2 regions of the Streptomyces sp. NPDC050508 genome follow, and region 2 is predicted to be linked to the other one. Evidence: riboswitches for the same ligand, from Rfam matches in the RefSeq annotation. Region 2 holds a riboswitch; the other holds the start of a gene.
What was found. Region 2 has a riboswitch for ZMP and ZTP ahead of AB0I69_RS03305 (bifunctional 5,10-methylenetetrahydrofolate dehydrogenase/5,10-methenyltetrahydrofolate cyclohydrolase). Riboswitches for the same ligand answer to the same signal wherever they lie in the genome.
Positions count from the first base shown of each region.

Region 1: it holds a riboswitch for ZMP and ZTP, as region 2 does, so the genes downstream of both, AB0I69_RS38155 (glycine hydroxymethyltransferase) here and AB0I69_RS03305 (bifunctional 5,10-methylenetetrahydrofolate dehydrogenase/5,10-methenyltetrahydrofolate cyclohydrolase) in region 2, are expected to answer to the same signal.

Region 1 is NZ_JBFAJJ010000017.1:197,996-202,317, forward strand. It holds gene AB0I69_RS38145 (hypothetical protein) at 1-230, shown strand, start outside; gene AB0I69_RS38150 (hypothetical protein) at 350-970, shown strand; gene AB0I69_RS38155 (glycine hydroxymethyltransferase) at 1,016-2,470, opposite strand; ZMP/ZTP riboswitch at 2,502-2,591, opposite strand; gene AB0I69_RS38160 (hypothetical protein) at 2,931-3,782, shown strand; gene AB0I69_RS38165 (PLP-dependent aminotransferase family protein) at 3,820-4,322, opposite strand, start outside.
Region 2 is NZ_JBFAJJ010000001.1:734,185-738,506, forward strand. It holds gene AB0I69_RS03295 (sigma-70 family RNA polymerase sigma factor) at 1-30, shown strand, start outside; gene AB0I69_RS03300 (CU044_5270 family protein) at 118-1,017, shown strand; gene AB0I69_RS03305 (bifunctional 5,10-methylenetetrahydrofolate dehydrogenase/5,10-methenyltetrahydrofolate cyclohydrolase) at 1,018-1,866, opposite strand; ZMP/ZTP riboswitch at 1,888-1,972, opposite strand; gene AB0I69_RS03310 (hypothetical protein) at 1,999-2,838, opposite strand; gene AB0I69_RS03315 (MarR family transcriptional regulator) at 2,899-3,387, shown strand; gene AB0I69_RS03320 (nuclear transport factor 2 family protein) at 3,466-3,831, opposite strand; gene AB0I69_RS03325 (hypothetical protein) at 4,002-4,295, shown strand.

The DNA.
Region 1 (4,322 bases), on a different contig from region 2:
ATCCGGCCACCGCCACACCTGACGCCGACGCGGAGACGACGACCACTGTGCGGGTCGTCGTGCCGGACAAGGGCGATGACACCGACTGGTGGTGGGCGATACCGGGCGCGGCGGGCGGAGCGGTACTGGCACTCGTCCTACGGCCGTTCGCCGCGCGGCTGCGGCTGCCGCTGGACCGGTGGCGGAAGGGACGGGAGCCGGGGCCCCGGCAGGAGTTGCGGGACATGTGAGGGGTGGAGGGAGACGGATGCAGCAGGGGAGGAAACGGGCGAGGTTGCGGGTCGTGTGTCTCGTGGTCGGGCCGGTGTTGACGGCCCTGGTCGGGACTGGTCAGGTCCGGGCTGTCGGGATGGATCAGGCGCAGACCCGGGCTCAGGGCCCGCACCGGGACATCCCGGATCTGGCGCTGGTCGTGGGCGGTGGCACGGGCCAGACGGAGTCGTGGCGCTCCGGGGAGCCGTCGTTCGCGCGCCTGTGGACGTTGTTCCAGCCGACGTACGCGGGGACGGAGCGGGTGTCACGGGACTGGGAGGCGGGCCGGTATCCGGCGGTGCGGATCACCGTGGTGTGGGGGCTGACCGGGGTCGGGGGTTGGCCGGGGACCAATCGGGCTCCGGGTGGTGATGTGGCCATGGAGCGGGAGGACCAGTTGTTCCTGGCCGCGGACGGCACACCGTGGGTGCGGACGGATCCGGCCCCGGAAGTGGCGGACGACGACATCCGCTGGCATCAGGCGCCGCGTTCGGTCTTCGCGCAGTGGGAGCGGGCGGGGCTGATCGGTGCAGCAGACGCCCGTGGTGCGGCAGTTGGGGACGGACCTGAACCTGCGGACCTGGTCGCGCCTGCCTGGTGGGCCGCGACGGGTATGGCCGTCGGGGTCGGCGGCACGCTGCTGATACGCCGCGCGGCGGCCCGGCGTAAGGCCGGACCGCCGCGCGAGGAACCACGACAGGAACTCATCGATCTGTGAGTGTCGCCGATCTTTGACAACTCAACAGAGGGCGTATGCCGGGGGTCAGCCGAGGTCGATCTCCGGGTACAGCGGGAAACCTGCGACAAGGTCGGTGGCGCGGTGGGAGATCTCGTCCGCGATCTTCGGGTCGAGGATGTGCTGGGCCTTGGACGGCGCGCCCTTGCTGGTCGTGCCGGGCTCCGTGGTGGTGAGGACGCGGTCGATGAGACCGGCGACCTCGTCCATCTCGGCGGTGCCCAGACCACGGGTGGTCAGGGCGGGCGTGCCGATGCGGATGCCGGAGGTGTACCAGGCGCCGTTGGGGTCGGCGGGGATGGCGTTGCGGTTGGTGACGATGCCCGAGTCGAGCAGGGCGGCCTCGGCCTGGCGGCCGGTGAGGCCGTAGGAGGAGGCGACGTCGATCAGGTTGAGGTGGTTGTCGGTGCCTCCGGTGACGAGGGTGGCGCCGCGACGCATCAGGCCGTCGGCCAGCGCCCGGGAGTTGTCGACGATGCGCTGGGCGTAGTCCTGGAAGGAGGGCTGCCGGGCCTCGGCGAGGGCGACGGCCTTGGCTGCCATGACGTGCGGGAGCGGGCCGCCGAGGACCATCGGGCAGCCGCGGTCGACCTGGTCCTTGAGGGTGTCGTCGCACAGGACCATGCCGCCGCGCGGGCCGCGCAGCGACTTGTGGGTGGTGGTGGTGACGATCTGGGCGTGCGGGACCGGGTCGAAGTCGCCGGTCAGGACCTTGCCCGCGACCAGGCCGGCGAAGTGCGCCATGTCGACCATCAGGGTCGCCCCGACCTCGTCGGCGATCTCGCGCATGATGCGGAAGTTCACCAGGCGCGGGTAGGCGGAGTAGCCGCCGACGATGATCAGCGGCTTGAACTCACGGGCGGAGGCGCGCAGGGCCTCGTAGTCGATGAGGCCGGTGACGGGGTCGGTGCCGTAGGAGCGCTGGTCGAACATCTTGCCGGAGATGTTGGGGCGGAAGCCGTGGGTGAGGTGACCGCCGGCATCCAGGGACATGCCGAGCATGCGCTGGTTGCCGAAGGCCTGGCGGAGTTCGGCCCAGTCGGCGTCGGAGAGGTCGTTGACCTGGCGGACACCGGCCTTCGCGAGGGCGGGGACCTCGACCCGGGCGGCGAGGACGGACCAGAAGGCGACGAGGTTGGCGTCGATGCCGGAGTGCGGCTGGACGTAGGCGTGGCGGGCGCCGAAGAGTTCGCGCGCGTGCTCGGCGGCGAGGGACTCGACGGTGTCGACGTTGCGACAGCCGGCGTAGAAGCGGCGGCCGATGGTGCCTTCGGCGTACTTGTCGCTGAACCAGTTACCCATGGCCAGGAGGGTGGCCGGGGAGGCGTAGTTCTCGGAGGCGATCAGCTTGAGCATCTCGCGCTGGTCGGCGACTTCCTGGCCGATGGCGTCGGCGACGCGCGGCTCGACGGCACGGATCACATCGAGGGCGGCGCGGAAGGCGGTGGACTCGTTGGAGAGGGGCGCGGAATTGTCGGGCATGGGGACCTCCGGACGTGGCGTTCGGCGTTCTCGGTACGGCCCAGGCGCACGGCACACATTCCAGCTCGGGCCGCTCCCCGATGGTCGGTCCCATCCCAGCGCGCCAGTCACGGCCCGCCGGTCAGCCTACCGGGCGTGCCGGACGGTGCGGCTCCTGCGTCCACCATGCGGGCGAGGACGGGAAAGGAGCACTCTCACTCCCCGGGAGACGCCGTGACCAGTACGGGAGCCAGTACGGAAGCCCTCAGCGCCGCCGCCGACGGGGCGTGGATGACGGATGTGGAGGGGCGGCGAAGGCTCAGTCGGAGCGGGTGACTCTCACCTCGCGGGCGTTCCATCACGACCGGAGTTCGGAGGGTTGGGTGGGTTCCGAGAGTTCGGTGAGAGGGCCCGTGCGGGAGGCCGGGGTGGTCTCCCCTGCCCTACTCCCCTCCCCTAGAGTCACTTTGTGCTCTTTGGAATGGTGTGCGCGCTCGGCGCGGCGGTCTGCTTCGGTACGGCGACGGTATTGCAGGCGGTCGCCACGCGGGCGGCCACGACGGGTGGAGGCGGGGACGCGGCGCTGTTGCTGCGGGCGCTGCGACAGTGGCGGTATCTGGCGGGCCTTTCGCTGGACGGGCTGGGGTTCGTGTTCCAGATCGCGGCGTTGCGGTCGCTTCCCATCTACGCGGTCGGGGCGGCGCTGGCGTCGAGTCTCGCGGTGACAGCGGTGGTGGCCGCCCGGCTGCTGGGAGTTCGGCTCAGCGGGGTGGAGTGGGCGGCCGTCGGCGTGGTCTGCGCGGGGCTGGCGATGCTGGGGCTGGCCTCCGGGGCGGAAGGGCACCGGGACGGGTCCATGGCGTTGAAGTGGGCGATGTTGGCGACGGCGGTGGCGGTGCTGTTGCTCGGGCTGGTCGGTGGGCGACTGCCGGAGCGGGGGCGGGCGTTGGCGCTGGGCCTTGGGGCCGGGTTCGGGTTCGGGGTGGTCGAGGTGGCGGTCCGGTTGATCGACTCGCTCTCCCCCTCGACGCTGGTCACCAATCCGGCGACGTACGCACTGCTCGTCGGCGGCGGTGCCGCGTTCCTGCTGCTGACCACGGCACTGCAGCGGGGTTCGGTGACGACGGCCACGGCCGGGATAGTGATCGGGGAGACGATCGGCCCGGCGGCGGTGGGGGTGGTGTGGCTCGGGGACCGTACGCGGGACGGGCTGGCGTGGCTGGCCGTGCTGGGGTTCCTGGTTGCCGTGGCGGGGGCGTTGGCGTTGGCGCGGTTCGGAGAGGCGCCGGCCTCCGGCGGTGGAGCGGTGGAAGGCGCGGGTGAGTTGGGGTGAGCGTCCCCTCCAGCGAACCGAGGCACGCAGGACACCCTCACGGCAACACCCGGCACAGCGCCTCCACCGCCCCCGCCCACGCATGGTCCGACGGTGTGCCGTAGCCCACCACCAGGGCGTCCAGTGGTTCGGCGAGGGCGTGTTCGTGGCGGTAGAAGGACAGGGGGTGGAGGGCGAGGCCCTGCCAGGCGGCGGCTTGGACCACCGACTGTTCGGTGCCGGGCGGGAGGCGGAGGACGGCGTGGAAGCCGGCGGCGATGCCGGTGACATGGACGTCGGGGGCGTGTTGGGCGAGGGCTTCGACCAGGTTGTCCCGGCGGCGGCGGTAGCGCAGACGGGCCGAGCGGACGTGGCGGTCGTAGGCGCCGGAGGTGATGAACTCGGCGAGGGTCAGTTGGTCCAGGACGCCGCAGGTGTCGACGCCGCCCTTCGCCTTCGTGACCTCGTCCATCAGTGAGGGGGGCAGGACCATCCAGGCCAGCCGGAGGCCGGGGGCGAGGGATTTGCTGGCGGTGCCGAGGTAGACGACGTGGTTCGGGT
Region 2 (4,322 bases):
CTCGCGGTGCTTGGAGGGGCGGGGTGTTGATCGAATTCTCTGCGGCGCCGTTGTGGCTGGTCGCGCAGTTCCCCGCGCCCCTTTGGGGCGCCACAGTGGCCCCGGAGGAACATCGTCATGGCTGATGAGCTTGAACTTCTTCGTAGCGCCAACCCGTTCACGAGCGACGGGTCCCTCTACGGCGACGGGCCGCTTGACCATCACGCCGAGCGCGGGCTCAACCGGCTGCTGTACGAACGGCGTTCACGGCGTCGGCGAGTGCTCTGGAGCCTGGCGGCCGCAACTGCCGTCGCCGCGACGGTGCTTACCCTGGTGCTGGGCGGGCCGAGCAGTACCCCGGCGGTGGCGGCGCCCCGCCCCTTGGTCGTACAGGCGAACTCCACGCCGGTGTCCCTGAAGCAGCTCGCCGCCCTCGCCACGGCGGTCGCCGTAGACGGAACTCCCGCTCTGCGCAGGGGAACTCACGTGCAGTCATGGAGCCTCGGCATGTCCGACGACAAGCCACCCGTCACTATCCCCGAGGAACGCATCGTGCGCTGGCACGCGGACGACAGTCACACGGAGCGTGACATCGAGGACGGGCGTGTCCTCAAGGACACGACGTATCCGCCGAGTTGGAGCGATGTCCCGCCCGATGCCCGGCCCCCGCACGACGTGGCGGGACTGCGGGCGTACCTCCAGGAGACGGCGTACAGCAAGACGCCGTTGACCACCCCCGAACTCCTGTCAGCCGTGGGGGAGTTGCTGGACCACTGGACGCTCGGGGCGCGTGAGTCGGCCGCGTTGGCGCGGCTGCTCGCGGGGGCGGACGGGTTGCGGCCCGTGGGGGAGGTGACCGACCGGCTCGGGCGGCACGGGCAGGCGTACGTCTATCAGCAGTCCGCCACCCGCCTGATGCTGATCATGGACCCGGCCACCGGCGCCGTCCTCGGAATGGAGAGCACCTTCACGAAGGACCAGCCCGAGTACGGCGTCAAAGCCGGGGACGTCATGGACTACAGCGCCTGGACGCGCTGATCACACCCCGAGCTGCAGGGCGGCGGCAGTCACGGTCTGTTCCAGGAGCGTGGCGATCGTCATCGGGCCGACGCCGCCCGGCACCGGCGTGATCAACGAGGCGCGTTCGGCGGCGGATTCGAAGTCGACGTCGCCGACGTTGCCCGCGTTGTAGCCCGCGTCGACGACGACCGCGCCGGGCTTGATGTCCTCGCCGCGGATCAGCCGGGGGCGGCCGACGGCGGCGACCACGATGTCCGCCTCACGGACCACCGCGGACAGATCCCGGGTGCGGGAGTGGCAGTAGGTGACCGTCGCGTCGCGGGCCAGGAGGAGCATGCCGGCCGGCTTGCCGAGGATCGCGCTGCGGCCCACGACGACGGCCCGCTTGCCGGACGGGTCGACGTCGTACTCGTCGAGCAGCCGCATGATGCCGCCGGGCGTGCAGGACACGAAGCCCGGCAGGCCGAAGCTCATCGTCGCGAAGGACGCGAAGGTGACACCGTCCACGTCCTTCTCCGCCGCGATGGCCTCGAACGCGGCCCGCTCGTCGATGTGTTCACCCATCGGGTGCTGGAGCAGGATGCCGTGCACGGTCGGGTCGGCGGAGAGTGCGTTGAGGGTGGCGACCAGTTCGGCGGTGGTCGTGGCGGCGGGCAGTTCCACGTGCCGGGACTCGATGCCGGCCTTGCGGGAACGGTTCTGCTTCATCCGTACGTAGGTGACGGAGGCCGGATCCGCGCCGACCAGCACCGTCGCCAGACAGGGCGCCGTACCGGTGCGCTCCGTGAGGTCGGCGGCCTTCTTCGCGGTGTCCTCGACGATGCGCCGGGCGAGCGCGGTGCCGTCCATGAGCTGTGCCTGAGACATGATCCACTCCTGAGCTGGTTGACCAATCGCCCAGGCGCACGGCATCGACTCCGCGTGGGCCGCTCCACGGTGGTGCTCCACCTCAGCGCCAGTCACGACCCACGAACAGCGTAACCGAGGGCTCTACGACTGTCAGGAGCCGGTCTCCGCGGGCGCTGCCGTCGGGTCGACGCCGGCGAGGAACCCCCGGGCCTGCGCCGCGAGGCGTACGGCCCCGATGGCTTCCGCCCAGCGGGCGACCTCCGTCGAGAGCGCAGTGGCCCCGGCCTCGTCGCCGGAGTCCCGGGCCAGGACGGCGAGCAGCAGTTGCTGGGAGAGGGTGCCGGGGACCGTGCCCGCGGCGGCGCCCAGTGTGGCCGCCCGGCTCCAGCGGTCCAGGGCGCGGGCGTGGTCACCGGCATCGTGGTCGTGGTCGCCGAGGTGGCGCAGGGCCTCGCGGGCCAACAACGGGTCGTCGCCCTGCTCGGCGGCGCGCAGCGCGGACGCGTAGTGGGGCGGCGCGCCCGCCAGGTCGGCGAAGTGATTGTCCGTGATCAGGCCGAGGTACATCTCGGCCCAGCCCCGGCGTACCTCGTCCGGCGCGCTGTCCCGCAGTGACTCCGCCTCACGGCGCAGGGCCGCGAGGTCCTCCGGATCCTTGCCGTCGGGGCCCAACCGGAGCCGGCCGTCGACGACGAGCAGTCGGCGGTAGGTGTTGCGCAGCCGCGCGAAGTCCAGGTCCCAGTCACCGCCCGGGAACTCCTTCTCGGCCGCCTCGATACGTGCCGCCGCGGTGTCCGTACCGGCGAACCAGTCCTGTTCCAGGGCGACTTGGGCGGCGGCACGGGCGATCCGCGCCCGGGACTCGGGATCGTCGGCGGTGCAGGTGTCCAGGAGGCGGGAGGCGCGCTTCCACCTCCCCGTCACGCTCAACTCCTGTGCGGTGGCGATGAGTTCCTCGACGGGTATGACCGCGTTCACTGTGGATGTCATGCGGGGGAAGGTAGTTAGGCGAAAAACTATCCACAAGAAAACTACTGCGGGAGGCAGACGGTGGAGGACTCGGTCGACCGGCACGTGGCGGTCTGGGCGAAGGAACTGGCCTGGTTGGACCCGGTGAAGGAGGCGATCTTCTTCCGGCTGGCGATCCTCGCGCGTCATGCCGGCCGGACGCGACGGGACATGCTCGACTCCGACGGGCTCAAGCAGTGGCAGTACAAGGTGCTGCTCATGCTGCGCAGGCTCGGGCCACCGTACGAGACGAGCCCCTCGCATCTCGCCGAACTGCTCGGGCTGACCCGTGGGGCGCTGTCCGCGCGGCTGGTGACCATCGAGGAGGCGGGGCTGATCGTCCGTACCCACGAGACGGGGGACCGGCGGCGGGTACGAGTGCGGCTCACCGACGCCGGATACGCCGTGTTCGAGCAGCATGCGGTGGCCGAGGAAGAGGGCGAGATCGCGCTGCTCGCAGCACTGACCCCAGCAGAGCGGCGGACGCTCGCAGACCTGCTGCGGAAACTGGTGCTCGCCGTCGAGTCGTAGCGGACCGCGCAGGTGCCGTGCTCGCCGAGAAGGTCCAGGTCAGACGAGTGCTGATCTGGACCTTCGGCACCATCCTCGCTATCCGTCCCATGCCTGGATCATGGTCTGCCGGGTGATCTTGCCGTCCTGCAGCAGGAGCATCGACTCGGCGAGGACCCTGGCCCCGTCCGGGTACTGACACGATTCGCTGTAGGCGACACGGTCCCCTTCCACGACGCACTCCTCCAACTTGTGCGTCATGTCGCGGCTGTAGACGTCGGCGAGCATCGCGCCGATCTCGTCCCGGCCGTGCAGGACCTTGGGGTGACTGGGCTGTGTCTGGTGGTCGACGACGTGGATCTCGGCGTCGTCCGCGTAGAGCGACAGAAGTGTCGCCGCTGTGTGATCCTCGATGCCCCGGCGCAGTGCATCGGTGTCGAAGCCGGAGCGTGCCGCGGTGCCCATGGTGACCTCCTCAGAGGGTGCGGCCCGAACAGGAGCGGGCCGCGACGGGCCTTTCCTACGAGACTCCTCCGTCACGGCGGCCTCGGCAAACGCAACGGCCCACTGCGCCTGACGGGTGAGCGGTGCCCCGTGCCCGTGACCGTGCGGGGACCGTCCGCGTTGCTGAAGGCATGATCTCAACACGACGTATTGCCGCCGCCGTTGGTCTCGCCGTCGGGGTCACCGGCCTCGTCGCGCCGATGGCGAACGCCGCCGACGCGCCCGCCTTCAAGGACGGCAAGGTCAGCCCGGTCGCCCTGCTGGACTCGCTCGCGGTGAGTGAAATCCCCGCCGAGCACCAGGCGGAGATCCCGAAGGTCGCCGGCCAGATGAAGGCGCTGAACCACCTGAACGACCTCCAGCAGCTGCATCAGGTCACCGACCTCGCCGCGCCGGTCACGGGACTCCTCCCCGCTGTCGAGTAGAGCCTGCGGTACTGCTGAGCACGCGCT